Regions from separate parts of the Acetilactobacillus jinshanensis genome, predicted to be linked through region 2. Evidence: a T-box and tRNA genes for the amino acid it is inferred to sense, from the RefSeq annotation. Region 2 holds a T-box; the other regions hold tRNA genes.
What was found. A T-box is a leader RNA that pairs with one kind of tRNA and senses whether it is charged. The one in region 2 lies ahead of ELX58_RS06495 (valine--tRNA ligase), so its partner is inferred to be a tRNA-Val.

Region 1: it encodes a tRNA-Val, which carries the amino acid that the T-box ahead of ELX58_RS06495 (valine--tRNA ligase) is inferred to sense. The anticodon was not compared.
Region 3: it encodes a tRNA-Val, which carries the amino acid that the T-box ahead of ELX58_RS06495 (valine--tRNA ligase) is inferred to sense. The anticodon was not compared.

Annotation. Positions count from the first base shown of each region.
Region 1 covers NZ_CP034726.1:511,064-518,987, forward strand. Annotated here, with positions in the region: gene ELX58_RS02550 (CHAP domain-containing protein) at 44-517, shown strand; gene ELX58_RS02555 (C39 family peptidase) at 552-1,292, shown strand; gene ELX58_RS02560 (hypothetical protein) at 1,289-1,543, opposite strand; gene ELX58_RS02565 (MgtC/SapB family protein) at 1,616-2,254, opposite strand; gene ELX58_RS02570 (DUF805 domain-containing protein) at 2,338-2,790, opposite strand; partial or broken gene ELX58_RS02575 (DNA-3-methyladenine glycosylase I) at 2,861-3,425, opposite strand; gene murI (glutamate racemase) at 3,430-4,215, opposite strand; gene ELX58_RS02585 (GAF domain-containing protein) at 4,368-4,814, opposite strand; gene ELX58_RS02590 (hypothetical protein) at 4,827-5,189, opposite strand; gene ELX58_RS02595 (hypothetical protein) at 5,179-5,709, opposite strand; tRNA gene ELX58_RS02600 (tRNA-Val) at 5,781-5,855, shown strand; gene ELX58_RS02605 (GRP family sugar transporter) at 5,921-6,793, opposite strand; gene ELX58_RS02610 (MarR family winged helix-turn-helix transcriptional regulator) at 6,888-7,319, opposite strand; gene ELX58_RS02615 (hypothetical protein) at 7,322-7,687, opposite strand; gene ELX58_RS02620 (hypothetical protein) at 7,854-7,924, opposite strand, start outside.
Region 2 covers NZ_CP034726.1:1,344,409-1,356,158, forward strand. Annotated here, with positions in the region: gene minD (septum site-determining protein MinD) at 1-538, opposite strand, end outside; gene ELX58_RS06470 (septum site-determining protein MinC) at 538-1,206, opposite strand; gene mreD (rod shape-determining protein MreD) at 1,225-1,761, opposite strand; gene mreC (rod shape-determining protein MreC) at 1,773-2,624, opposite strand; gene ELX58_RS06485 (rod shape-determining protein) at 2,673-3,680, opposite strand; gene ELX58_RS06490 (bifunctional folylpolyglutamate synthase/dihydrofolate synthase) at 3,721-5,043, opposite strand; gene ELX58_RS06495 (valine--tRNA ligase) at 5,055-7,715, opposite strand; T-box leader at 7,788-8,002, opposite strand; gene thiI (tRNA uracil 4-sulfurtransferase ThiI) at 8,043-9,269, opposite strand; gene ELX58_RS06505 (cysteine desulfurase family protein) at 9,289-10,434, opposite strand; gene ezrA (septation ring formation regulator EzrA) at 10,446-11,750, opposite strand, start outside.
Region 3 covers NZ_CP034726.1:1,072,804-1,084,553, reverse strand. Annotated here, with positions in the region: gene spxB (pyruvate oxidase) at 1-1,189, shown strand, start outside; gene ELX58_RS05020 (hypothetical protein) at 1,240-1,596, shown strand; tRNA gene ELX58_RS05015 (tRNA-Val) at 2,581-2,653, opposite strand; gene ELX58_RS05010 (hypothetical protein) at 2,715-3,422, opposite strand; gene ELX58_RS08090 (hypothetical protein) at 3,980-4,114, opposite strand; gene ELX58_RS05005 (FAD-dependent oxidoreductase) at 4,626-5,984, opposite strand; gene ELX58_RS05000 (basic amino acid/polyamine antiporter) at 6,187-7,620, shown strand; gene ELX58_RS04995 (hypothetical protein) at 7,687-8,004, shown strand; gene ELX58_RS04990 (hypothetical protein) at 8,146-8,352, opposite strand; gene ELX58_RS08085 (hypothetical protein) at 8,365-8,496, opposite strand; gene ELX58_RS04985 (M48 family metalloprotease) at 9,085-10,047, opposite strand; gene ELX58_RS04980 (LemA family protein) at 10,113-10,697, opposite strand; gene proC (pyrroline-5-carboxylate reductase) at 10,719-11,495, opposite strand; gene ELX58_RS04970 (hypothetical protein) at 11,602-11,750, opposite strand, start outside.

The DNA of each region.
Region 1 (7,924 bases), 780 kb from region 2:
TATACGTAAATTTAACTAATGTTCGTTTAAAGGAGCAATTACTATGAGTAAATTAAGTCCTGATACAAAAAAATATTTGTCATATGCTAAAAAATGGGTTGGCAACATCCCTTATAGCATGGCTGGACACGCTGATTGTTATCATAAATTGAAGGCTGGAAAGAAACCAGCATCAGGTGACTGCAGTGCCTTCGTATTAGGTGTCTTAGCACATGATGGTTATAAAGTTCATCAAGCCAGTACACCCACTATGGATGCTGAACCAGGTTTAAAGCGAATTAAACCCGATGAAGCAACGGTTGGTGATGTCGTTATCGTTAATAAGGGTGATGGATATAATTCGAATGGTCACACCGCCTTTTTATTACAGCCTTGGAAAAAGTACGGGAAACATACTAAGGTTCTTCAGGAAAGTGTTTATCATGATCTTAAGAACGTTAACGTCAAAGAATTTGGGCCTAGCTTTGCTGATTTAGCTGGCGGTAAAACTCGGTTCTATCACCCAACTAAGCCTTAATTAATTTATAAAAATATAATAAAGGTGTGAAATAATGACTATTAATTCAAAGCTAACTGATTTTTATACGGTAATTGCTAATTCGGGTAAGCATGTCGGTACACCCATTTATGCAACCTATCCAAAACAGAGTGCTTCAGGTAAAGTAATTGCCACTCAACACCAATATCGTAATCAAATCGTCCATGTTACTAAGATGGTTAAATCTACTCATCAAACTTGGGCTAAAATTGATGGTAAGATTTCTGGCTGGATTAATTATGATGGTCTTGATCACGATGTTCGCTGGTTTAAAGGTGTCCCACTAATTTGCCAACGCCCGGAATTACCCACGGGATGTGAATTAGTTGCCGCCACCATGATGCTTCAATATGCAACTGGTAAAAAATTAGATAAGATGAAATTAGTTCGTGAAATGCCAAGGAGTACTAACCCTAATAGAGGTTTTGTCGGTAGCCCTTATAAGACCAGTGGTTGGTGTGTATATCCTGGTGGCTTGATGAGCGTTGTAAATCAATATACCCATGATAAAGCATGGAACATGACGGGATGCACAATTACTGATATTAAAAAGCAAATTGATCGTAATCATCCCGTTGTCATCTGGATGACTGACATCGATGGCTTTCCAACGCACGCCTTAACGGTTTATGGATACGATAAACATCACCTGTTTTTAAATGACCCGTGGGCAAACGCCCGAATTAAACGTTCATTATCGTTTATTCGTAAACGTCGAAGTAAAGATGGCATGCGAACGATTAGTTATCATTAACGAGATCCTAAACTATAGAAAGTTAGACCATGATTGGTTTGGACTTCGAGGTACTTGTGTTTAACGAGATAATGAATGGCGTTATTAAATTGATTTGCTTTTATATGGCCAAGACGATTTAATAGCGTTTTTTGATCTAAGTAATTGATACATGAATTATCTGAGCCATCGTGCATGATTTCATTAATTCGGTTTGCAATGGGATGAGCTTGTAAGTCACGGTTGTGATTAGTTAAATTAACGTATTCCATATTAGTAACCTTCTTTACATAAAAAATAAAGGACTTAATTTATAAATTAAGTCCTTTATTTTTATCTTTAAGTTATCTTCTGCTTAGACGAGCCCGAACGACGGCTTTACAACGGTTTAAATCCAAGATAATTTTGGTAACTGAAGTTTTACGATGATTCATCATTCCTTCGGCCTGGATTAGCATATGTTTTTCGTTAATGGCCGTTACTTCTAACTGCGGATGAACAATGTGATTATTCTTAAGGATCCGTTTGATGTGATCTAGCGAATCAGATTTATTAACGGCTCTAATCTGCATTTTAATACTGACGTTGTTAACTAGCCATTCAGCGATTGAGTCATCATGGAACATAAACTGAATCGTTACGATGATGATCGTTGCGGCAATCGCAATGATGTACATCCCGGCACCAACGGTCATACCAATAGCAGCAGTACCCCAGATACCGGCGGCGGTGGTTAAGCCACTGACTTTCGTATGGCCGGTTAAAATCATTCCGGCACCCAGGAATCCAACACCACTGATGATCTGCGCGGCAATACGTGATGGATCAAGGCTGATGTTATGCATAGCTAAGACATCATAAAAGCCGTACTTAGAAACTAGTGTTGTTAGCGCGGCACCGACAGCCACTACAATATGGGTTCTAATTCCGGCACTCTTGAATTGTCGAGAACGTTCATAACCAATTGCACCACCACATAGCAATGCGACTAGCAGACGGACAATCCATTCAATTTCAGTTGACGCTGAAATATTATCACTCCCCGTTCACTTTTACGTTTTATAAATTAATCATGCTTCGTAGGAAATAATGCCAAAACAATGGCACAGATGAAACAGATAAATTCAAGAAACGCACTGGTGTTTTCGATGATGATCCGTGGCCAAGTCTTACCAACCGATTCATGAACGATGGCTTGTAGAACCCACGGTGCGACATAAGTTAAGAAAATCCAGTAAACACTAATCCCGGCGTTGCGGTATCGACGAATCGTAATACTGATACACGGGATTAGAGCTACTAAACAGTAGGCCAGTAATAATACCAATCCAGTTAATTCAACGTGCGGTTCACCCTTTAGATGTCCCACTAATGCCCAGATTAGAAATACAAATCGAATTAACCAGTTCCACATAAATGGCCACCAGTATTCGGTTCGACTACTGTTACCTTTAAAATTAAAGTAATTTTTCCAGAATAATTGATATGCTTTAAATAAATTTACGTGTCTTGTACTCATTAGTAATTATCATCCTTTAACCTTTAACATCAATAACTTTAGATTAGATTATCCAAAATCAATTTTCAAATCAGTTCCTTAAAAAGCAGTCCATCGTGTGGTCGTTCACCATTCCGCTAGCTTCCATAAATGCATAAATGATGACGGGACCGGTAAATTTAAAACCGTCTCGTTTCATGGTTTTGCTGATTTTTTTTAGAAAGTGCGGTCTGGGTTGGGACTTCCGCATGATTTTGATAATGATTAATGACCGGTCGATTATTTACAAAACGCCATAAGTAATGATTTAAGTCAATGGATCGTTGATTTAATCGATTAACTACTTTGGCGTTATTAATAATTGCTTTTAACTTCATCTGGTTACGAATAATTTTGGGATTATTAAGTAATTTAGGTAACTCTGGAGTCATTTTCATAACTTTCTGATAGTCAAAATTATGAAAGGCAACTTCAAACGCCGGCCGTTTATGTAAAACGGTTCGCCAGCTCAAGCCCGCTTGCATGATTTCCAATGACAATAATTCAAATAGCTTTCGGTTGTCATGCAACGGATGTCCCCATTCATGATCGTGATAATGTCGCATCAATGGATCATTAACGTTTGCCCATGCACATCGGTTAAGTCTAGTTGACATCAAATCACTTCAAAATTTTGCCATGGTACATGTCCGAGTAGAACTTAATCTGCTGCGGAGTATTATTGCTACTGGTAAATTTAATGATCTGCTTCTGATCTTTTGGCGCAGCTAAGCCTTTAGCCTTTAACTGGTAACCAACGTAGCGAGCTAAGCCATCATATCCGGTGTAAATCGCGGGTTGATCATTAAATTCATGACTGATGATTGAGCGGATGTACGGGTAATGGGTACAGCCTAGAACGACCGAATCAATATGATATTTTTTAAGTGGGTCCAGTAACTTATGAACGAGTGCTTTAATCTGGGGTAAGTTCTTGGAGCCACCTTCGATTAAACCGGCTAAACCAGGACAAGGAACTGAGAAGATCCGGTGGGATGACTGATACTTATCTAACTGACGATTGTACTTTGGTAAACTCATTGTCAACGGCGTTGCCATTACGGCAATGTTCTGACCACCATTGTCAACAGCTTGCTTTAAAGCGGGTTCAATCCCAAAGATCGGTAAATTGGGATGCATTTTAACTAATTCACTCTTAGCTGAACTAGTTGCTGTATTACAGGCAATTACAAACGCCTTAATGTGATGATGCTTAGTTAAATCGTTAAAGACATTGTTGGTCAAGTGAACGACAGCTTGCTTGCTGCGTTCACCGTACGGTGCGTTCTTAGAGTCACCATAAAAGACAAAGTCTTCGTGAGGTAGCATCTTAGCTAATGTCTTAAGCGTACTAGTACCACCAACACCTGAATCCATAACACCGATTGGTTCTTGATTCTTATTCATATAATTACTTCCTTAGTAAAGTAAATTCGATAACTTAGAAATAACCATTATTTGGTTCAATTCCTTATTATAGTTAAATAACGAATGTAATTAAATGAAAAGAAAAGCCGTTTTATTAGTGAACGGCCGGTAAACATAATCAATTTAGTTGTTTAACAATTCTTTACTAAAACGTTCGCGATTTTTTCAAGAATCTTTTGATCCTGTGCGGTGAATGCATTTAGTTGGTTAGAATCAAGATCGAGAACACCGAGAACTTGATCAGCTTTCAATAACGGAACCACAATTTCAGATTGGCTAGCGCTATCACAAGCAATGTGACCAGGAAACTGGCTAACGTCCTTTACTAATTGTGGTTTTTTAGTCTGAGCAGCGGTTCCACAAACACCTTTTCCATTCGGAATGATGTTGCAAGCTAATTTGCCCTGGTATGGTCCTAATAAAAGATCGTTAGTCTTGGGACGGTACTTATAAAACCCTGCCCAGCTTACTTTATCGTTAGTTTGCATTAATAACGCCGCAACGTTAGCTAAATTAGTGACGACGTTGTCAACGCTGGTCGTTAATGCGTTGGCTTGAGAAATTAAAATTGAATCCATAATAATCACCTTTTAAAAAACGGTCGTTTTATTAATGGTGCCCTGAACGTCTGGAGTCGTTTTAAAAATCTTCCAGTCTACATCAACTAACTTTAGTTGGTGTAATGCGGCAAAATTAAAGTTTAATGATGGCTTGTTAAACATGAACTGTTTAACAACTGCTGCTTTAGAAACTTTAAAATGATCTTGGTCATCCATATGTTTAATTAAAAAGTTAAGCAAACCCAATGTATCCGAAGTCTGGGTCTTTTCCGTTAATTTAGCGTTCTGGTCGTCGTTAATGTTTTCATCAAAATTCGTTAAACTGTTGACGATTCGAGGTCGAATTTTGGGCTTCTTGGCCATTCGTTTTAATTGTTTTCTGCTAATTCTCATGGTGATTACCACTTTCTAAGGCTTTATTCTTGATTACCACTTCTGCGTAATGAATGATGCTTAAAGCCATGACGGCATATTCAGCAATCGCTTTCTTTAAATTCGGGTAACCGTGCGTTTTGAAATGCTGAACGATGGTTCCCCGTTTATTAATCGGCTTTAAATAGCTGAACATACTGTGAGGATTATTCATGTATCGAACTAGCCCGCCACTGTAAATTGGGATCACGTTAATTTTTTGAAGCTTGGTTTGTTTGAGCTGTAAATTATAGATGATTTTAACGGATTCAACAGCGACTTTTAGTAAATTACCGTCATCGTTAAAATGAATATCATTGTGATCATCAACAGTAAAGTGTAAATTGATGCTAAAGCCTAAAGCCTTAGTGTCGCTAACCTGAAGATGAGCAAAATTGACTAACGTAACGACGTAATGATATGCGTCTAGAGGTAATAACCTTACGTTCAATCCGTAAGGTTGTTTCTTCATGTCATCCGTTAAATTCTCGAGATTTAGCATTGTAGTCTCCTTTAAAGTAAAGTATCTTCTGTCCTTAATATCTTATGTTATAATTAATTTGTCAAATCGATGGAGGATTAGCTCAGTTGGTCCAGAGCACTTGCATCACACGCAAGGGGTCGTGGGTTCGAATCCCACATCCGCCATAACAGTTAGTAAAAAAGACTTATCATTTTTTATGATAAGTCTTTTTCTTATCTCGTTATTTTGATTAATGAATAAATCCGGTCATAACACCACCGAGAACAACTAACGCAACACCTGATAAGGTGTATGCAAGCGATTTACCACTCTTGTGCTCACGGAGAACCACTAACCCGATGAATGTCGCAACGACAGTTGTCATCTGAGATAACGTAAATCCAGTTGAGACACCGTTTAAGATCATTGAAATCAAGTACGATAACGTTCCAAAGCCAGAGTTAAATCCAGTTAAAACGTTAGTAAACGTTGCTTTACTCAAAACAGCATGGGAACGTGGGTAAAAGATTAAAGCGATCAATACAGCACTGATAATCATACCAACCGTTTGGCCAGGAAACGTTGACCAGCCCGAAGCATCTGGGATTCTTGGCAACGTGGAACAAGCAGTGTAACCAATTCCCGTTCCAATAATTAGTTCCAGAACATACTTGATGAACTTCTTTTTATTTTTAATGGATTGGTGTTTTTTACCGGTGCGGGTCGTTAGAAAGACTCCAAGGATAATTAGGACAATCGCAATTCCACCAATGGTCTTAGCGATTGCACTTTTCCAACTACCAAAGAATGCAACACCAATAAAATTAACGCCAAGTAGTTGAATTCCCGCGGTAATTGGGGATGTGGTGGCAACACCTAAATTAATGAATGCTCGGTATTGGGCTAATTGACCTAATGACCAGCCCACACCACCTAAGAAACTCCACCAGAAAATTGATGGTGTCATCAGCGGCTGTTTGATTAAATAGATCAAAATCCCAACGACTAAAGCACCATAAGTGGTTCCAACTAACTGTTGAATTGGTTTACCGCTACATATATGCGTCCATAGTGGTGTACAGCCCCAGAAGAACGCTGGTAACAACGCAATTAAAATATTCATTTGTCAATCACTCCTTGGTGTTTAATTGGGTTCGAATAGGTCCAATATTACACTGTTATGAAGTATATTACCTGATTAAGAAATAAATAAAATCTTAGTTATCAAGGTTATTAAAGCCCTGAATTAAGAGCTTTAAAAGAATTCTCTGGGATTGATTACTCATTCCTTTTAAGAGTTCAGTCCCCGTAATTAAGCCTTTCTTTCGGTAAGCTGATAAATAGGTTTTACCGGATTTGGTCAGTTTAATAATTTGGCAACGTCCATCACGTTTTGAGCGTTTCATTTCTAATAAACCCTTTTTAACCATTTTCTTAACGACTTCCTGAATGGTCTGATGAGCACAGCCCATGAAAATGGCTAGGTCCGTCATAGTACTGTTTGGGTACTTATTGGTGTAAAACAAAACGTCTGCTTGACGTGAAGTTAAACCAACTTTACGGAGATGTGAATTCCGGTTTCGGTTAATCGAATTCGCGATTTTTAAAAGTAATGAGATCAATTTATAACGATCTTTAATTCGTAACATTTTTAAAAGACCTTATGAGGAATGATTTCACAGTTGAAATTATCGTGTCCCGATGCTAATTGAGTAATATCAATATGAATTAAGCCAAGTCGATCTAATGACAGTAAGTCAAAGTTTAAGGAATTTTGGTTAGTTTTTAGAATTTTGATTAAATGACTCTGGCTTGTTGAAACACGCCAGTCGTAATTAGATTCATTAACTAATTCCTTTAACAAAGACAAAGCGTCATAACGATCACTCTTTAATGCTTTATATTGATGAGAACGGAGATTAGCGCCTAAATCGAAATGTTTGATATTCGCTTGAACTTTAGGGTTAATAGCGGGTTTATGAAGCATCTTTTTAACTGTTTTCTTGTTAGGTTTCATTAAAAAGCTCCTTTATAGCAAAAATAAGGCACCTCAAGAGGTGTCGTTTGCTTGCCTGTTACGCAATTTAATTATAACATATGTCATTTTAAGACGCTGACAAAAAATGCCGTTGCTTTTTAAGCAACGGTTGATGATCGTTATATTTTACTTCTATTCCATTTCTTCAATTGATTTGGTTGCCTCGTCTTTGGCCATAGTCACGCTTAAAGTTATTTGAAATGTGCTTAATATTTT
Region 2 (11,750 bases):
TATTGGGACGAATTCGATTAATGATTAACTTCGGGGCTTCCTTTAACGGATGTTCTTCTAATAAACCGATTACTCGATCAGCATCTCGAACGGCAGAAATTTCGGGGGTGGTAACAATAATGGCTTCATCAGCACCGGCAACGGAATCCATAAAGCCTTGTTCAATCCCAGCAGGACAGTCAATAAAGACGTAGTCAAAATTAGGCTTTAATTCATCAACGATCTTCTTAACGTCCTGTGGACTAAGTGCAGTTTTATCCGTACTTTCAGCGGCTGGTAATAGATATAATAAGTCATCAAATCGCTTATCCTTTACCAGAGCTTGACGTAAATGAACACGGCCACGGGCAACATCCACGATATTATACATAATTCGATTATCTAAACCTAAGATAACGTCTAAATTACGTAATCCAATATCCATATCGACCATGCAGACACGTTTACCCATAAGTGCTAACGCGATACCGATATTAGCCGTGGAAGTCGTCTTACCAACTCCACCTTTACCGGAAGTAATAACGATTGCTTTTCCCATTACATTATTCCCCCAATTCGATTATAAAATTTAGGATTAATTTTTCTTAAATTAGCCGTCTTGCCATAGCTTAAGATATGTAGATCATTAACATAAGCTACGGTTTGATTAGATGCTGGAATTTGACGATCAGCAATCACGTCAAATTGTTCACCAATTCGAACTTGCTGAGCACTATGCAGATCACCAATAATCAATTTATCTTCAGAACTCGGAAAGCCAGCATGAACGATGCCTTCAACATTACCCATCAAATAAATATTACCATCGGTGTATAAGCGACCGCCCTGATGGATATTACCAAAAAAGAGCACGTCACCGTGCATCCGATATGATTGACCATTACGAATGGTTTTACTAATCACATGGACGTTGTGACGTTCTCTCAAATGATACGAATCAATCGTAGTGATTACGTTTGATTTAATGTCCTTTAAGCCGAATTCAGGGTACTTTTTAAAAACATTTTTCAACGTACTAATTTCTCGATAAGAAAATAATCGATTCCCCGTCAGGACCGTAAAATTAATTTTATGACGCGGGTCAGAATTTTTACCAAAACGCGCTAATAAAGATTTGAGTTCAGAATTAATCTTATCGATTCCACTTGCAGAATTAAGAAATAATTCATATCCATCTTGTGTTCCCTTTAAAGTAATTGCTCTCAAGATTAATTCTCCTCTAAATTATCCTTGCTGACAATAATTATATAACCTCTGAATGGGGTAATATAAGATCGCAAAAAGAATTGCGTTTAAGATCAGGGTCGGAACAGCACTGTAAAGAACAAAATTCATTCCTGCATACGCTGCAACACCCGTGATTCGACTAACGACTTGATCAGCAAGATCACCTAAGAACAAAACGATAATCAAATCAATCAAATAAATTACAAAAGCACTAATAAAATTAATCGAAAAGTATCGATACATGGCCCTAGTACAATAAACTACTAGAGGGAAAATAATTATAAATACGCCCCAGATACCGACATAATACCAATCAAACACGGCACCCAGTAACGTAGCCCAGCCTTCTAGATGAAGGTTATAATCATTCACAAAGAAAACAGCCATGACGAGCCAAAATAAAGATAGGTACGGAACCACTGAGTAAGATTTAAACAGGACCGACATTAAATTATAAGAAACCGATCCATCCAAGAAGAACGCAATTAACAATCCAATTGGAAAAACGTACTTTAATGACGAATTCTTAATCATAAACGATTCCTCTATTCATCTTTACCAACAACGGTTACCGTTTCAATATCATTCAAATTAGCGGCAGGTTTAATGTAAACTTCTTTAGATAGACCGTAATCATCTGAAGTTACTTTGGAAACTTTGCCGACGTATAAGCCTTTAGGCATGATGCCACCCAATCCATTGGTTGACACTTTATCACCACGTTTTAGTTTACCTTTAGTGGTAATATTACCCATCTTAATGCGGTTAGTTCCTCGATCGTAACCGGTTATGATCCCGTTAACGTTTTTACCGTGTTTACTATGAATCTGGATCGCAAATCGGTTAGCGGAACCACTGTTATCAGTAATCAATTCAACTTTACTGTTGGTCTTATTGACTTCAGCAATTCGACCGATTAATCCAGACGCCACGATTACAGGCATGTTCTTTTTAATTCCGGAACTTTCACCCTTGTTGATTATAATCTGATTTTGCCAATTGGATGGAGTTCGGGTCATAATCGATGCGTTAACAGATTTATAATCGGTTAAACTATGTCCTAAATGAAGTTGCTGCTTTAATCGAGTATTTTCATTTTGCAGGGCTTGATTACGAACTTGAGTTGATACAACAGTATCAACTCGTTTCTTTAACTTCTGATTCTCTTGATAGGTACTTAAAAGACCACCAATTGAATCAAAGCCACGATGAATACCATTAGTTGGGATGGTGATAACACGGTTAGTGAAGCCAACCACGTCGTTACCAAACTGCTGAATTAATGGTGGTGTTGATCGACGATTACGAACGTTTACCGATAATGTTATTAAGCCTAAACAAACAATTAGACATAAAATAGCGATTACTAATTTTCGATTAGAGAAAAACTTCCTCATAATGGGCCTCCATCACGTCATTTAATGTGCAATAAACCAGTTGCTGGCTTATTTACGTTTACGAATGGCGTTGATACTACTCAATGATTTACCGGTACCAATGGCAACACAATCCATTGGATGTTTAGCGATTGATACTGGTACTCGAGTTGCCTTGGAAATTACGTCAGCGATGTTCTTCAATAAAGCACCACCACCGGTCAATACGATACCATGGTCAATTACATCGGAAGCAATTTCAGGAGAAGTTTCTTCTAACGTTTCTTTAACGGCACTAATGATACCTTCAATGGGTTCATGCATTGCTTTAGCAACGTCAACCGCAGAGACCTTGGTCGTCTTTGGTAAACCAGTTAATAAATAACGACCACGAACGGTCATGTCATCAATCTTCTTAGCGTCTTCAATTGAAGCAGAACCAATATCCCACTTGATCTTTTCAGCAGTTCGTTCACCGATTAATAAGTTATAATGCTGACGAATGTAGTTAGCAATGGCGCTGTTTAACTTATCACCAGCAATTCGAACGGACTGGCTAGATACAATTCCGCCTAAAGAAATGGTGGCAATATCAGTAGTACCACCACCAATATCAACAACCATGCTACCAGTTGGGTCCATAACCGGTAAACCGGCACCAATCGCAGCAGCAAATGGTTCTTCGATTACATAAGCACCTTTAGCTCCGGCAACTCTAGTTGCATCAATTACGGCTCGTTTTTCAACAGCTGTAACGCTGCTAGGTACACAAACCATAACATAAGGACGACCTGCAGCATGACCTAAAGCCTTATTCATATAGTACTTCAGCATGGCAACCGTGGTGTCATAATCAGCGATCACACCATCCTTCATTGGTCGAATGGCTTTAATACTAGCTGGGGTTCGGCCAATCATATCGCGGGCTTCGTTACCAACGGCAACGACGTGGCCCGTTTTAGTACTTTTGGCAACTACGGACGGTTCACGTAGAACAATCCCCTTGCCTTCAACATAAACAATGGTGTTTGCAGTACCTAAATCGATACCGACGTTTTTTGTTCCAAATCCAAACAAAACTATTCATCCCTTCATACTTCATTTAACTCGTTTAAATTTAAGAATTTTTTTGATTTATAAATAACGGCCTTACGTTGGATATAAAATATAAGGATCCAGTAATTAATAATACATCATCCTGCGACATCATGGAAACTGTCTGGACAATTGCCTGCTTCCAATTTGGGATGTATTTAATGGGATGCTTAGCTTTTACATCTTCAGCTAATGGCTTTAAATCAGCAGCACCACGATGACCTGGACCGTGAAATTCAGTTAACACCAAGTGAACGTTATGAATCTGACTCAAAATCTTAACCATTTGCTGATATTGTTTATCAGCAAAAATAGCTAAAATTACGTAAACATCACGTTGCGCAAATCGTTTACTAAGGATCGGCTGAATAGCCTTAATTGCTGGAACGTTGTGTGCACCGTCAATCACCACGATCGGCGAACCGTTAAGCCGTTCAAAACGACCGGCCCAGAAAGTGCCAGCAAGGCCCTTTCGAATAATATTTGGATCAACATGCAAACCGTTAACTCGGCAGTACTGAAGATAAGTTTCCACAGCAACGGCGGCATTATCAATTTCATAGGTGCCGACCATTTGGATCTTAGCCCGATGTAAACTCAAGCCCTTTGATTTAAAATCAAAGATTTCGTTCCAGCCCGTTGGCTGATGATGTTTAATTAAGAAGTCTCGTCCTAAGATCGATAGATGACTATGTTTTTTAGCAGCCGTCTTCTTAATCACGTCTAACGGAGCTTTACTAATTCGACCAGCAACCACGGGTTTCCCTTGCTTGATAATGCCAGCCTTTTGATAAGCAATCTTAGGTAACGTATCACCCAGGATCTTCATGTGATCCCAGCTAACGGTTGTAATTGCAGAGACGTCAGGAATTAAAACGTTGGTCGAATCATAACGGCCACCGATCCCAACTTCGACGATCACAACGTCAGCATGATGTTCAGCAAAATATTTGAACATCATTGCTGTGATCACTTCAAATTCAGTTGGACCACCATCGGGCAACGCTTTATCCAACGCTTCTGCCACCGGGGCAACGGCCTTGGCTAGGCGAAGAATTGTTGAATTACTGACGGGCTTGCCATTAACACTAATCCGCTCGTTGAACGTCACTAAATACGGTGACGTAAAAGTACCGACCGAATAACCAGACTGCTGGAAAAGATTTCGTAGAAAAGTAACTACGGATCCCTTCCCGTTAGTTCCAGTTACATGGATCATGTGCTTAATTTTATTTTGCGGATTACCCAATTTTTTCATGAATAATCGCATTCGATCCAACGTTGGATCTCGTTTAAATTTATGACGACTCGCGATAAACGCTAACGCATCATGATAAGTATTCATGAAATCCTTCTTTATTTTTGACTGTTATTAATCGTAGCTAAACGTTTCTTAGCGGCATTTAACTTTGATAAGTTAGCGGCTTTCTTAGCTTTTTCGTTATCAACTAACTTCTTTGGAGCGTTCTTTACAAAGCCCTGGTTAGCTAACATCTTTTCAGAACGTTTAACTTCATGGGTGAAGTTATCGATCTGATCCTTAGTCCGCTTAACTTCAGCTTTCATGTCAACTAACTCGGACAGTGGAATACTAACCTGAGCATTATCCATAACACTGGTCATGGCTAACTTAGGTACCTGAACATCACTGCCAACTTTGAATTCCTTTGGATGGCAGAAGCGCTGAATGTAATCGTAGTTCTTCTTAAAGACTTGCTTTAAGGTTGGATCATTCGTCTTGATTAAGATGTTGACACTGCTGGACATCTTGGCATTGACTTCAGCCCGGATGTTACGAACGGTCTTAATCAAATCGATTAAACGACTCATTTCTTTTTCGGCCTGTGGATCATTGAATTCAGGATGATCAACTGGGTACTTAGCTGTTGCCAATGCGTTACCAACATGTGGCATTGCTAACCAGATCTTTTCGGTAACGAATGGCATGACTGGCTGTAATAGACGTAAGGTCTGATCCAATACGTAAGCTAAGACGTTCTGAGTATTCTTCTTAGCCTGGGCATCGTCACCAGTTAAAACAGCTTTACTCATTTCAATGTACCAGTCACAGAAGTCATCCCAGATGAAGTCATAAATGCAACGACCGGCTTCACCGAAGTTGAACTTGTCATACTGTGCAGTGATGTGATTAACAACGTGGTTTAAGCGACTTAAGATCCATCGATCAGCTAAGTTCATCTGATCACGCGGTGGTAAGACTGGCTTCTTCATGTCACCTAAGTTCATGATGACGTAACGGCTAGCGTTCCAGATCTTGTTAACGAAGTTCCAGGCTGAGTCCATCTTCTTGTAACTGAACTTAATATCCTGACCTTCGGTAGTTCCGTTAGATAAGAACCAACGTAATGCATCGGCACCGTACTTCTTGATGACGTCCATCGGATCGATCCCGTTACCAAGGGATTTACTCATCTTGACACCGTGTTCATCACGAATCAAACCATGTAATAATACATGTTTGAACGGTCGCTTACCAGTGAAGTGTAAACTCTGGAAAATCATGCGTGATACCCAGAAGAAGATGATGTCGTAACCAGTAACTAACGTATTGGTTGGGAAGTAACGCTTGTAATCATGGGCGTTAGTATCAGGCCAGCCCATGGTTACGAATGGCCATAAGGCACTTGAGAACCACGTATCTAAGACGTCTGGATCTTGTTTCCAGTTTTCAGGGTCTTTCGGTGCATGTTCACCAACGTAAACCTTACCAGTCTTCTTGTTATACCAAGCAGGAATTCGGTGGCCCCACCATAACTGACGTGAAATACACCAATCATGAATGTTGCCCATCCACTGCATAAAGGTATGTTCGAAACGCTTTGGAACGAAGTCAACACGGTTACTAGTCTTTTGATTTTCCATAGCGCGTTTAGCTAACGGCTTCATACGAACGAACCATTGAGTTGAAAGACGAGCTTCAACCTGAACACCGGTTCGAGATGAATGACCAACGGCATGGACGATTGGTACGATCTTGATAATCTTGTTTTCTTTTTTTAAATCGTTAACCATGGCTTTACGAGCCTGGAAACGAGTTAAACCTTCGTATTTTCCGGCGTTAGCGTTCATGGTTGCGTCTTCGTTCATGGTATTGATTTGTGCTAAGTGATGACGTTTACCAACCTGGAAGTCATTTGGATCATGGGCCGGCGTAATCTTAACCATCCCGGTCCCAAACTTAGGGTCAGCATGCTGATCAGCAACGATCGGAATCTTACGGCCAACTAACGGTACGACAACGTACTTACCAACGATGTTCTTATAACGTTCATCATGAGGATTAACCGCAACGGCAGTATCACCAAACATGGTTTCTGGACGGGTAGTCGCAATTTCAATGTAGTTATGGCCATGGAACTTGGTATCGTCAGCAAATGGATATTTAACGTGATAGAAGGCACCCTTATCATTGTGATAAGTAACTTCAATATCTGATAAAGCGGTTCGAGCCATCGGGTCCCAGTTAATGATGTATTTACCACGGTAGATTAAGCCTTCCTTATATAACTGAACGAAGACTCTACGAACGGCTTTCTTAAAGCCTGCATCCAGGGTAAATCGTTCACGGCTGTAATCTAATGAAAGGCCTAACTTAGCCCATTGCTTTTTAATTGTAGCTGCGTAATGATCTTTCCATTTCCAAATCAGAGCGATTTCTTTCTTACGACCTAAGTCGTAACGGGAAATTCCCTTCTTACGCATTTTAGCTTCAACTTTAGCCTGCGTAGCGATACCAGCATGATCCATCCCTGGTAACCAGAGAGTGTCATAACCTTGCATTCGTTTCTGACGGATCAACATATCCTGTAATGTTGTATCCCAAGCATGACCTAAATGAAGCTTACCGGTAACGTTCGGCGGTGGTAATACGATTGAATACGGCTTAGCCTTCTGATTACCACTCGGCTTAAAGATTCCTTCCTTAAGCCATTTCTTGTACATACCAGCTTCAACTTCGTTTGGGTTAAATTTCGTTGACATGTTAACGTTTCTCATATGAAATTCACCTCATTATATTTAAATCAAAAATTAATATTACCAAACAAAAAAGCACTTCTTCCTAACTAACGATAGGACGAAGTGCTTCCGCGGTACCACCTATTTTAGATTATTTATCATAATCCCACTTAATTTCGTTTAACGATCGTTGATCGGACAGGCCTACTCTGTTCAGTCCATCTACTCACAAGCTACGTTCACTCTAGCTAATTAAGGGCTTCTCATTAGCGCTCTTTCCCTGTATTAAATTTAGCTAAAATTACTGACTTGCTCTTAGTATTTATAATTAAATAATAGCTAATATCCTGTGTAGCGTCAAATAGATTAAAGCAACTGAGAAAAGATTTTCTTTTGCGAATCCAAGAATTCATCATCAGGATGAATCTCAGTGACTTTAGCATTAGCTAAAGCCTGTTTCGTTAAGCCTTTAACATCAATTAACTTTTCGTATTCACGTGATTTTTCAAGATTTGGCTTAGTCTTAGGAGACGGCGGCGTAAAGATCGTGCAGCAGTCTTCATAAGGCAAAATCGATAATTTGTAGGTTCCTAATTTCTTGGCAATCGCGATGATCTGGTTCTTATCCATTGATAATAACGGGCGAAGAACGGGTAGTGTCGTGACGTCGTTAATGGCGACCATGCTTTCCAAGGTCTGGGATGCAACCTGACCTAATGATTCACCATTGAAGATCCCACTTTCGTGACGCTGAATCGTAACTGCCGCAGCTAATCGATACATCATTCGACGCTGAATTGTCATCAGGTAACCTTCAGGAACCTTTTCCTTAATTTCTTCCTGAATCTTGGTAAACGGGACCTGAATAAAGTTAATGTGACCACAGTATTTAGCTAAATTAGCCGTCAGTTCTTTAGCCTTATTTAAAGCCTGTTTACTGGTGTACGGCGGACTGTAGAAATGAACCATGTCCACTCTAACACCACGTTTCATGGCTAGATACGTGGCAACTGGTGAATCAATTCCACCTGATAACATCAAAGTAGCACGACCCCCAGTACCAACTGGTAAGCCACCGGCACCAGGAATGGTTTCGGTCATTAAGAAGATTCCGTTAGTTCGAACTTCACAACGAACTACAATGTCGGGGTTCTTCATTTTGGCTTTAATCTTTGGGAAATGCTTAATGACGGTACTTCCTAAAGCATCATTAACGCCATAAGTATCAAGCGGGAACTTCTTGTCCTGACGCTTAGTACTGATCTTAAACGTCGTTCCGTCGCCATGGTATAATTTCTTAACCATCGCAACGGCAACTTTTTTAGCTTTGTCGAGATTCTTATGATTGTCAACTCGAACGACGGGTGAAAAGTTTTCAATTCCAAAGACACCCTTTAAATGATCCATAACTTTAACTGGATCATCACCGTTTAAACGGACGTGAAGTCGGTCCCATTGAGCGCTAACGTCCACATTTTTAAAGCTATGCAGAGCATGCTGGACGTTTTTGCCTAATTGTCGAATAAAATCGCTTCGATTTTTATGCTTGGTGGACAATTCACCGTAACGCACCATGATCTCAGTGTATTGCATTGAGTTCGTCCTTTCTTTCTTAGCTTAACTTACTGAATTGCTGATATAATTTATTGAAAACTTGATTAAAGCGTTTGGCTTCAGCAACGGTATTTTGATCGCTTAATGAAATTCGAATTGCGCTTCGTGAAATCGTTTCTGGAACCTTCATTGCACTTAACGTGTGGGATGGAGCACCGTTCTGTGAAGAACATGCACTGGTGGTCGAAATGTAAATTCCGTACTTTTCAAAAGCATGAACTACGGTTTCACCACGGACACCCTTGATTGCAAAGCACAAAATATGCGGTGCAAAGGTATCATCATTCTTAGAAAATACCTGAACCTTTGGAAATTTCTTGACGTGATTATAAATTACGCTCTTGACCTGACGCTGATGAGCAATCTTTTTTGGTTCATCCTGCATATCAAGACGGAGTGCTTTAGCCATTGCAGCAATCCCTGGTAAGTTTTCGGTACCACTGCGCATGCCAAATTCTTGACCACCGCCATCGATTAATGGAGCAAACCGACGGCCATGACGAGCGTAGATAAAGCCCGTTCCACGTGGTGCATGGAATTTATGACCAGAAACTGCTGCAAAATCAGTTCGACCATTAAAGATCTGTTTTTCAAGGCCTTTACCAACGGCTTGAACAGCATCAACATGGAAATTAATCTTTGGGTAATGCTTTAGTAATTGAGCAATTTCTTTAATGGGTTCAATAGTACCAATTTCATTATTAATCGCCATTACCGATACCAAAATCGTGGTTGGACGAATTGCGTTCTTCAAATCAGTAATTGAAATGCGACCGTACTTATCAACTGGTAAATATGTGACGTCAAAGCCCAATTTCTCTAGGGTATGCATTGAATTATATACGGCCGCATGTTCAACGGAAGTCGTAATAATGTGATTACCGAATTTTCGTTTAGCGAGAGCTGTACCTTTGATGGCCCAGTTATCACCTTCACTGCCACCACTAGTAAACAGGATTTCACTTGGCTTGACGTGTAGTAAATCAGCAATCTGTTGACGTGACTGGTTTAATAAACTATGCGCTTCAGCACCGAAATCATGTAAACTAGATGGATTACCCCAAATTTTATCACTAACGATATCATACGTTTTAAGTGCATCTGGATTTATCTTGGTGGTAGCACTGTTATCAAAATAAATCATGTAACGACTCCTTACTTATTATGCTTGTAATATTCTTTTTCAATTCGTTTGGAAGCCCCTGGTTCAACCTTGTCGATTGCACTAGATATAGTGCTTAAACTGTCATGATAATTATATTCATTTTCAAATAAGGCACGAGCTTCTTTATTAGCATGGGCCACGTTGGCGTATGAATTGCGATAACGATTTGAATACTGCATTAACTGTTCAGATAATGCAGCATCGTCAATCAAATCATTCGTCTTTTCACGTAGTTTGCTCATGTCAGTTCGAATCGTAACTAGACGTTTATTAATGTCATCCATACTGATCTTAACTTGATTGATCTTATCAGAAAGATGCTTCATCTCATTAAAGACGATGTTGTAGTAATCAATATAACTCTTTGGTAGCCCAGGTAAATTCAAACGACTAACCTTTCGATTAATATTATGTAAGGTCAAGCCAAATTTACTGATGCTATCGCGGGCGCTTGATTCTTCACGGTTTAAATCATAAACCGAATCGTTAATCTTTCGTTGCTGGGTTTCGATGTTACCCAACTGCTTTTCAGCCTTTTTCTGATGATCTAATGCATCAGAATAGATTACGCTGTTACTGGCCATAGCGTCCATATCCTTATGATGAACAGCATCGATATGGGCTAATTGATGACTCAATTTCTTAGTCGTCTGAATTTCATTATGATTTAAATCATAGTTTTGAGATAAGCGACGAAGCTCCGTCATCAAGACGTAGTTCTGTTTCTGGGCATGTTCGATGTATTCGGAAATAACATCAACATCGTTATTAACCTGGCGTTTAGCCTTAATTTCTCTCGCCATGGCATCATATAGCTGGTTGATCATCGTTTCGATCTGATGACAGTTACTTTTAACCTGGTTAATATTGAGGCCCTTTAATATGCCAACGGTTTTTTTAACTTTTGCTTCAACATACTTAACAGCACCCTTTAAATCCTGTTCAGGAAATTGATAACCTGAATTAAGCATATAGCTTAAGCCATGCTTGATTTCAGAGACTTGCTTTGGATAAATGGTTGCTAAATCTTTATATAAAGCTGGGACGGACTTCATATAAAGGCTCAAGGTGCTGGTGTTAGTTTCCAGCTTTTTTAACGCTTCTTCTGCTGAATCGTGGTCCCCATTTTCAGCTAACTTAACAAAATTATTGTAGAGACTTTTTACATAGTCTAAATAATCCTGAATTTTATTTACGCTAGGCCCATAAATATAGTTCTTGGTTAATAAACTCTTGTGGATCTTACGGAGCTTATCATTATAACTAACCAAGGCTTTGTGCTGATGCTGGGATAA
Region 3 (11,750 bases), 270 kb from region 2:
ATTCTTGAAAATGGTAAAACAAGCGAAGCACCCCGTTTTTCACGTTGGTAAACAAATCGGTGACAGTGGGAAGTTACTGGTTAAATTATCACAACAATTACAGATTCCAATCATGATCGATGGTACGGCAAAAGGATTAATTCCTGGTGAAGTTACTGATCTAGGGACTGGCAACCGAATCACGTCAAAAGTTGCCAATGAGCTAATGGACACGACCGACTTGGTAATCAGTCTTGGAAGTGAATTCGCCCTGTCACATCGCTATTATGATAAGCATCCCTTTAAATTTATTCAGGTTGACCGACGCCAAAACTGTCTCGGTTATCATCATCCGTTAGATTTAGGCATTTGGGCTGATCCAACCGAATTCATCAAGGCTGTCCTTAAGACTAGCGTTCACACTATTCACCAACTCTACTATTCATCCGTAATTAAGGACATTCAAAACGAAAATCAATATCGTCATCATCTAGCCATTAAAAAGACTAACCCAATTTTACCCACACAGGTCTATCATCAGATCAACCGAATCGCGAATGATAAAACGATCTTTTCAGTCGACATTGGTGACAATACCGTCAACAGTTTTCGCTATTTAAAAATGGGCACTAATAATCAGCTCGTCTTTTCAGCGCATTTTGCCACGATGGGATGCAGCATCCCTGGTGCGATCGCCGCTAAACTATCGTATCCGCATCGACAAGTCTTTAGTATTGCTGGTGATGGTGCCTTTTCGATGGTCATGCAGGATTTAGTTACCGAACGCAAATACCATTTACCAATCATTAACGGTGTGACGTCTAATAATTCCACTAGCTACATCAAGAGTCAGCAAGCTGATTTATCGATGAAATATTTTGGTGTTAAATTAACTGGTCAAGATTTTGCAATGATTGCTAAAGGGATGGGTGTTAAAGCAATTACGATAACTCAATTTAGTCAATTAGCTCACACCTTTGATCTTGCTAAACGGGTTACCCAAAATGGTCAGCCAATCCTACTCAACATTGTCATATCTGATCAACGTGCCCTACCGATGAAAAAACTGCATATCCACAAACAAAACGGTAAATTCATCGAAGTCTGTGACAATCAATCTGATTTACATCAATTTTTTGCTAAATATAACGGGAAATCACTGAAATCACTGCCAGAATTACTTGCACAAGTTGCGAAGCAGCGCCATTAGTGAGAAAATATGAATTGGATTATAATCCATTTCCACAAGGAGGGAATTGTATGCAAATTTCTGGTAGCGTGGCTACGTTCTCTAAACCCGAAGTTAAAGTACTTCATCAGGTTATGAAGGTCCAAGATTACGTCAAGAGTAACAGCGCTGGTGACCAAAAGCATTTAGATACCCCTGGTATCACTAATTTAGCCGATATTAACGATGCTATTCAAAAGGACAACAAATTAGACTTAAACAATCGTCAGGATTTAGATACCCCTGATTATGCTCATGCATTAATCAATTACGTTAATACATTTGCTGTATACGCATCATCAATGAACACGTATACTCCACAGATCGACAAAGTATGTAAGAGTATCGTAAGTCAGCTCAAAGACTACTTAAAAAGCGCTAAAAAGTAATCTTTGATTAATCAAGTATTCCGTAATCAAGAATACATAATACTATAAAAAGAGATCCTTAAATGATTAATTATTTAGGGATCTCTTTTTGTTTTATTTCTTATGGTAAAAAGAAAGATGCTTAAAAGCGCCATTCTTTAATCTTTCAGCAAGTAACCAACTTGCCACGGTGATTAACTGTCTTGATGTTCACCTATAGAATAACAGATATTCAATCATCTTTAATTATGATAAGATTATTTTGTTAGGCTACATCTTTTTGTCCCAGCTACTTGATAGCAAAAGAGGTGATAAACATTCATACGTTTATAGTTCTAATTTTCTCTGCAGTCTTGGGCTTAATTTCCAATTTAGCGTATTTTATAATCACTAATTGGATGAAGCGCCATTCCCACCATAAGAATTAACTTAAGGGCGTGGTTAATATCCATGCCCTTTTTTGATAAAAAAACCTGTTACCAATTGGCAACAGGTAAAAAACATTCACACGTTTGTTCTAATCTCTCTGCACTTTTAATATATCGTAAGTATCTAATTATGTCAATCGTATGGTCTATTTAAAAGTTAAATGTTTACCCCACACAATAAAAACGCCCGATGATTAATCGGACGCTCATTAATCGGGGTATAAATTTGTGGAAGATATTTATTTACGCCAAAGCATTATGCTGGCAATGAGAATTGCACAAACAATAATTCAGGACATGGTAAATAACTAGGACGAAGATTTAATGAAGATGACAACTTGTGATTGTTTGCACAATATCTCATCACCAAACATTATAATATATAATTTCGTTATATGTGTTGATTTTGTTTATAATTATTGATTTATAAACATATTTTATATTGTAATACTTAACTTTATAAATTATTTGATAAAACTAAAAAAGAGCGTCGTTTTAGGCGCTCTCTTTGATGGATTAAATGCATAACCAAAGGGACTAACCTTTAATAATGCATTGCTTAAGTTATAACAAAATATGGAGGATATCGGGCTCGAACCAATGACCTCCTGCTTGTAAGGCAGATGCTCTCCCAACTGAGCTAATCCTCCAAGACACACTAATTATAACACACATGACTGACGCATCAAGCCTATTGAAGCTAATAAAAAATTAATAATTAACACGACGATCAATGTTAACCTGAAGCTGGTCAACTAAATCAACGACCTTCTTAGATACTCCACGGTTATCTAAAATCATGGTGGTGTAATCTAACATTCTGTTCATAACAACAACACTGTTACTTACGATAACTTTGATGTTCTTAATAGCGCTCTTCATGGCAGCAACGCTAACCTTGATGTTGCGGATTTCACGTAAGTTAACACTCTTGGAATTATAAACGTAGTTAACAGAGTCAACATCGGCACTGATCATCTTGACGTCGCTTAATACCATATTAACTAAGTTAACACGGACATCATTCATATTAGCGGCAACGTGATCAACGCTAGATAATAACTTAACGCTTACAGCATCAGCTTTGTTAGCAACTACGGCATTTTCAAGAGCACGAACGACCTTAACGGCTACGACGTTCTTAACAACGTCTAAGTTTCTAACAACGTTCATAACATGGACGACGTTAACATCACTAACGTCAATTTTATGCTTGATAGAATTAACGTTGGCGCTAACTACATTCATCTTGTTAGATAGATTCTTGACCAGGTTAACCATGTGCAGCATGGAAGCAACATTGAATTTTGATACATTATTTACGTTTGAGACATTAACCTTTGGGACATAACTTTTGACATATAAAGGTTCCTCTCTGTTCAAAACCAAATAAATATAATCAACATTATAAGATGTCATACGAGGCCTCATATGACTATGTATGTGGATACTTAAAAAGCCTCACAATTCATAACAATCGTGAGGCATTATATACGTAGTTTATTAACGATGATGTGATTCCACACGATTGTTATCACTCGTGCAGAACGATTATGTAAAGATACTTAAATAGGCTGTTGAGCGCACGAGCGTTTTAGAAATAATGTATGCACTAAGACGACAACGTTAACATTGACTCGTTTAAGCATTTTTATCTCCCTTTCGTGATATTGTTTACACTTATAATAATAAACTATTAAATATAAATATCAGATAATTATTTAAAATATATTAATAATATTATGAAATATTAAAATAATGTTTGCAAATTAACGCCATTTTATCAACCAACTAAAAAAGAGCGCCCAACTTACTTGGACGCCCTTTCTTAAATTCTGAACGAGATTAATTATTGAAGTTAAAAACGATTCATAGTAATTCCGTAAAGAATATCCACACATGGTGCGATCGTACTACTTATCACACTTAAATGTTTATTCATTGTAATTGTATAGGAGGCAACTAACTTTCAGGAGTTAGACGGCCCCACCAGCGAGCATCTGTTTGCCGCCGATCAGCAATCGTTCCTTAATGGATGCGTTGCCGAACGCTGACGCAGAAGCTCGTGCTAATGAAGACGTACCGTTTAACAAAGCATTATTCTTTAACATAATACTCAACTCCTTACTGATCAGCCACCCCGCTGTAGCGGACTGGCTTCCGAACACAAAAATCATTACATGAAATTGAACTTAAAATCGCGTCTTTGTCCTTTCGGACGGGCATATGTTCTGTCTTTTGCACTGGAGCCATCTCCTTTATGGATCTCGTAAGTGAAATCTAGTCAACCCCGATTTCAGCTTACGGTTATGTTATATAACTTATTTATAGTTTTGTCAACATAATATATAAAATATTTTAAATTAGTTTAATAAACAGAAAGTATTTAATATAATGATTACTTTTAGTTCCTTTATTCATTAAATACAGTACCAAAAAAGGCACTCGACCAACTATGGGTGAGTGCCTTTTGAACGCCTAACAAACTAAGCAACATAATAATAACAATTACTAATACATGCTTACCTCACCAGACATTATTAACTGTACATGACTTTGGATTCCTAATGATGTTCGTTTCAGCATCTGCGATGTGTTCAAAATTAAGTTAATTAACGACCTTTACTTATTATTTTCACGTAAAGCTTTTTGAGCAACCACGTTCAAGATGTTCCATGGACGGTCAAAGCCTGGCTGGAAGAAGAAGTCACAGTAAGCTAAGTCCATGACGGTTAAGTGCTGCTGAATAGCTAATGAAATGACGTTGATGTCGCCAGTTTCGTTCATCTTGGACATTACCTGGCCACCTAAGACACGCATCGTCTGTGGATCGTAAGTTAACTTGAAGTAAACCTTGGCGTTACCTGCTTTGTTTGGTACGAACTTTGGACGATAAGTATCAACAACGAAAGTTGACTTAGCGTTAATGCCAAAGTGAGCAGCGCTGTCCTGCTTAACACCGGTTGATGCAAATTGGTAACTGAAGACATGTAATGCACTGGAACCAGAAACTGCAGGAACTTTCTTGTGAGCACCTAAAGCGTTCATAACGGCAAAACGGCCACCACGACGAGCGTTAGTGGCTAAAGCAATTCGAGCGGTCTTACCCGTCGGTGCATAACGAACGGTAGTTGCATCACCAACACAGTAGATGTCAGGCTGACTAGTCTGCATGTAATCGTCAACTTTAACTAAGCCACGTGGAGTTAAGTCAACAACACCTTTTAACCACTTGGTATTTGGCTTAATACCAGCGGATTCAATAACTAAGTCAGCTGGGTAAGTACCCATTTCAGATTTAACGGCAGTAACGTGGCCGTTTTTACCGATAAACTTGGCCGCGGATTGTTCCATCTGAACGTTAACGTTATGGGTTTCCATTTCGTCAGTTAACATCCCGGTGTATTCATGATCCAAGTAGTTACCTAAAAGCCGCTTGTTGCGGTCAATCAAGGTAACGTGCATACCAGCCTTAGCGAAGACTTCGGCAGCTTCGATACCAATGTAACCACCACCGATGATGGCAACGTTCTTAATTGCTGGGTTAACGGTTGCTTCTTTAAGCTTAATGGCCCAGTCACGACCACGCATTGCGTAGATACCTTTCAAATTACTACCTGGTACAGGTAACTTGTTAGGATCGGCACCACAGCTTAAGATCAGTTTATCATAAGATTCGTCACGTTCTTTGCCAGTCTTATGATCAACAACGTGAACTTTATGAGCCTTTGGATCAATCTTAGTGATTTCCTGCTGAATGAAGACGTGGACACCGTGTTTTTTGGCCCATTCAGGGGTGGCATAACTAATAGAATTAACGTGCTTAGCAATTCCTTCTAAATAGGTCTGCATCCCACAAGATAGGAATGAAATAAAGTTGGTCTTTTCGTACCATTGAATGTCAGCGTCAGGTTTACTCATTAAAATCTGACGGACTGCTTCGTAACCACCATGTGATGATCCAACAACGATAAATTTCATAACAGTAACCTTCTTTTTGCTTTCTAGATTAAACTCATTCTAACTTCATTATCATTTTAACAAATTCTCGCTCCGTGGATATTATATTTGACTTGATTATTTCGGGAATGATTTAAATTCACCCTCGTTAATACCCATTGAATAATGTTAAAATAACGAATGTTTCAAAATCTGTCGAGAATAAAGGAATGACCTGTTTATAATGAAAAGTAATCGCCTCGGATTAACGGAACTCACCTGTCTGGTGATTGGATCGATCATCGCTGGTGGAATCTTTAATCTAATGCACGATGTCGCAACAGGAGCCGGTGCAGGTGCCGTCTCCATCAGTTGGTTAATCACTGGAATCGGAATGGGCAGTTTAGCCCTGTGCTTTCAGAATCTAGTAACTAAGCGTCCGGATCTAAACGCTGGAATTTATAGCTATGCTGAAGCTGGATTTGGTAAATACATGGGCTTTAATGCCGCTTGGGGGTACTGGCTATCAGCTTGGTTAGGTAACGTTGGTTATATTACTCTATGTATGAGTGCCCTAGGCTATTTCTTACCGGTCTTTGGTAACGGCCAAAATTGGCCGTCGATTATTCTGGGGTCAATTATGCTGTGGGGATGCCATTTTATGATCCTGCACGGGATTAAATCGGCATCCTTCGTTAACATCGTCGTGACAATTGCGAAGATTATTCCAATCATCTTATTCTTGATTATCGTTTTCCTATCGTTCAAACTACATATTTTTGAGCATGATTTCTGGTATACACCTACCGGAAAATTTCAGTTCGGTGATGTCATGCGCCAGGTTAAAAGTACCATGCTAGTCATGGTCTGGACCTTTACCGGAATTGAAGGTGCCGTGATCTTTTCCGGAAGAGCTAAGCACCGAAAAGACGTTGGCTTAGCCACGATCCTAGGCATCAGTTCAATGATCCTACTGTACATGCTTATGACATTGCTATCGTTTGGGGTCATGAGTCGTTTACAGTTATCTCATCTCAGACAACCAGCCATGGCATCGATTCTAAAGCAATTGGTTGGCCCCTGGGGAGCCATCGTCATTAATGCCGGAATTGTGGTCGCCTTAGTGAGTGCCCTGCTAGACTGGACAATGTTTGCCGGTCATGTTCCTTACATTGCTTCGATCCATGGCACTTTCCCAAAACTGTTCAGTAAAACGAATCACCATAACTCACCGATTAATTCGTTAATCATTACCGACGTTTGCGTGGAAATCTTCATGTTTAGCTTCTTAATTACACCACGTGCCTACAATTTCATGTATTCAATTGCGAGTTCAATGGTCATGATTCCGTACACCTTCTCGGCAGTTTATCAGCTTAAATATTCATTGATTGGTGATCACACTAATCACCGAACCCGCAACATCATAATTGGGATTATTGCTTCGACCTATTCCGCATGGATTGTCTACGCAACGGGCCTTACTTATTGGCTATTATCGGCATGGCTATTCGCGTTAGGCATTCCCTGTTACGTGTACTTACAGAAGCATGATAATCATAGACAAAAGGTCTTTAAGACCTGGGAACGCTGGGTCGCAATATTAATCGTAATTACCGCAATCTTTGGTGTATACGCCTTGGTAACGGGGCAAATTGCCATTTCAGGCAACGTCTAGGATTGTGAAAGGATACGCAAATCAGTTATAATTAAAGTATCCAATCTAGAGGAGTGAAACTATAGTATGGAAGCACAACCAACTAGTCCAAAGGGCAGTCAATTCATGCCCATCATCAAGGGTTACTTGGATCAGCATCATCTAGATCCAAAGATCAACCCGTTATTCACCAGTCGTCACATGAACTATGACGTTGGTCTTTACGAAAGTTTAAACGTATTCTTAACCTTGGTCGCAGCTTTAGACGCATCTAAACGTGACCAGATCGTTAAATTCTTAAACAGTGAAGCTATGCAGGCTTTACACAACGAAGAATTCCGCTTAGACAGCGAAAATCCAAGTCGTCAAAAAGCTTTAGACTTCATCAAAAAGATTACTAAATAATTTAATCTTCAAGCAAAACAAAAAATCCAGCTCTAATCCAAAATTAGATTAGAACTGGATTTTTGTTTCATTTATGAACGGGATCAATAATTTCGATAAGTGAACATTTACGATTATCGGATTGGCGGAAAGTCTTACATTTCAAGACTTTAATGAAGCGTCCAGAGACTTTAACGTGGTTGGACCAAGGGGCAAGGCGACTTTATCATTAATTAATCGATTACCAGCAAAGTCGTCAAACATCTTTGGTTTATTCATCATAGATGAACGGAACATAGCAGAGAACTTAGATAAGTTCATCGCACCTTTAGCAAACCACTTCTTAGATAGTTCTAACGTGTTCATCATAATAAAATCTCCTTAGCTATTCGTCATCCCGACTTCTAGACTTCGGGACAACTTCCAAATACAAGATTGACGATCAATAAATAATGAATTTACAATTTCACTCATGCCCACATGGACATGATGAATATGTTTAGTCTTTTGCATTGGAGTAGCCTCCTTCTAAAGAGCTTTTCATATGCATCTATCAACTAGATTCATATTTCTCTTTACAATTATGATTATATACGTTATTCGTTTATTGTCAACATAATTATTAAATTAATTTAATTTGTTTTAATATATCTATACTTTTATCGTTAATTTAGCAAAATATAATGATAAAGTTAATTTATATTGATATAATAAGGCCATATAATTAAAAGACCTTCTGAAAGGATTGATTAATCGTGGAAATTATGCTGGCTGGATTCTTATTACTCATTGTTGTTGCCCTATTTATGATCAAGAAACCGTTCAGCTATATGCTGTCCGCTGAAAATTTGGCAGACGACCTGTTAGGCCTTAGTAATCCTCATAATAAGACAGACAACACAAATCACGTTGAAAAAGTAATCACCAACATTTCAGACTCAATGAACCAGCTATGAAAATTAAATAAAAATAGATAGTTAATCTCTCTATAAAATTTGTTTTTAAGAGAAATTCCGATAAGAGAAGAATAAAAATACTCGATAATCATTAGATTTAACATCCGATAACTATCGAGTATTTTTTACTTACTATTTGATTAAATCACTCCTGGTACTTCATGCGTTCCAATCGTTCGATCCTTTTATCCAACGGTGGATGAGTATCAAAGAGATTGGCGATTGACCAATGATGTTTCGGCTTATGCGGATTAACGATGAATAACGAATTACTGGCAGGGTTAGCCGCTTTCATCGACGGTCGATGCCTTAAAGCTTTTAAAGCTCGAATGATTTCGTCCGGATTACGGGTTAAATCAACACTACCGGCGTCGGCTAAGTATTCTCGGTTTCGAGATAAAGCCATTTGACCTAAGTAACTCAAACCGGAACAGATCCAACTAAGGACGGCCAAACCAAGCCCAATCACGATCAAGACACCATGACTATCATTGTCATCCCGATCGTCATCGTCACCCCAGTCAAACCAGCTGGCATCCCAGGTAATTCGCCAAAGGAAGCCACCTAGAAAAGCAAATAAAGCGGTCAAAGCAACCCCAACCGTTTCAACTTCGGTATCACGGTCTTTAATATGGCTCATTTCGTGGCCGATAACGCCTTCGACTTCGTACTGGTCCATCATATTCAATAGCCCCGTCGTGGCTCCGATTGCCGAATTTTTGGGGCTATTACCGGTCGAAAACGCGTTGGGTGATGGATCCTTAATAATGAAGACCCTTGGCATCGGTAAATTAGCGGCAATTGCCATGTTCGAAACAGCATTCCACAAGACCGGTGCTTGCTTCTCACTCTTGATCTCCTGACCGTGGTTCATCGCCATCACAACGTTAATCGACTGACTCATCATGATGAGAATGTAAATGACGCAAATCACGAATGTCCAAAGGCAAGCCTTAATAATCGTCTGAACGATTCCGGTACTCCCTTCACCAGAGTTAGCACCGACGAACCAGCCAACGAGGCCTCCGAAAAGATCAACGATTAGTAAAAAACAGATCATGATCAAGACGGTCTTACGTTTATTGGATCGAATCTGATCAAATAGCACGATATCACTTCCTAAAAAGAAAAGCCGTAGCCATCACTACGACCTAGTTTTATTCTGTAATTAGTTTAATTCTTGAAGTCACCGAAATGAACGTTCGGAACGGCTTTAGCGCTTTCCGGAGCCTTTAAGTAGTCACGTTTAGTAAATTTACTACCAGCAACTAAGTTGTTCGGGAAAGTCCGGATCATAGCGTTGTAACGAGCAATGACTTGATTGTATAGCTGACGAGCATAAGCAATTTTGTTTTCAGTGTTGGTTAATTCAGCCATTAACTGCTTAAAGTTTTCGTTAGCTTTTAAATCTGGGTAACGTTCACTAACGGCGAATAAACTCTTTAAAGCACCGGTCAACTGATTACTGATGTTCATCATCTGCTGACGAGTAACACCTGATTTACTGCTATTTGGATCGATGTGAACCATCTGACCACGATACTTAATAACCTTTTGTAAGGTATTACTTTCATAATTAGCGTAACCCTTAACGGTGTTGACTAAGTTAGGAATTAAATCGTTACGTCGCTGAAGCTGAACATCGATCTGGCTCCAGGCGTTATCCGTATCGGTCTGAGCATGAACTAATCGGTTATAGATTAGGACCCAGGCTAAAATAATAATTACTACGATGGCAATAATAATTCCAATTACCATGATTAATCACCTCAAAATAAATTATCGATTATAGTCATTTGCTTTATTAACGGCGTCAATGACCGCTCGGCGGAAATTACAGCGTTCCAGCATGTTGACACCTTTAATGGTAGAGCCACCAGGAGAAGTAACCAAGTCCTTTAAATAGGCTGGGCCATGGTTAGACTGATAAAGCATGCTACCACTACCGGCAACCATGCTAGCGATGACCTTATGAGCAATGTGACGGTTCAAGCCGTTTTCAACGGCCGCATCCCCCATGGCATCCATGAAGACATCAACAAATGCCGGACCACAACCACTTAAAGTGCCGATGATCGGCAACTGATATTCGTGAACCGGAATGACGTCACCCAACGAACTGAGTAACTTCACGGTGACTTCCTGCTGTTTTTCGGTTAAATCACTTAGGGTGGCACCAATTGTCCCACGATTAACCGTTACCGGGATATTAGGAATAATCTCAGCGATCGGGTTATTCGGTAATGCCTGTTTAAGCGAAACGATCTTAACACCAGCTGCTGCCGAAATAATAATGGTGTCAGATGATAAATCAGTAAAGTGACTTAAAATCTGAACCGTAATCGGAGCAGGTGTTGTTACGATCAAAACATCCAAATGGTTCTTTTCTAAATCTACATATTGGCTGTATAAATTAAAACCAATCTTAGATTGAAAAGCCGCTACCTTTGGATTAACTGGATTCATTGCGTAGATATCTTTAGCGTCGTACACGTTTTTAAGACCTTCAATGATGGCCTTGCCCATGTTACCGACACCGAGAATACCGATTTTCATAAAAAATTCGACTCCTTAATTCAAGTTGAAATTCTTATCCGATTAAAATTTGTGATAAACACGTACTTAGTATGTTAATATGCATGCATCAATTTATCAAAACATATTACTTAGTTTCGTTTAAATACATTCCCGTAGTGCATACCGCAAAGATGGTGATGACGATGGGTAAAATAATTCCGTTATGACTCTTATAAAGATAAATGAGCCAGAATAATGCGGTTAAAACCCACATTACAAACGCAATTGCTAATA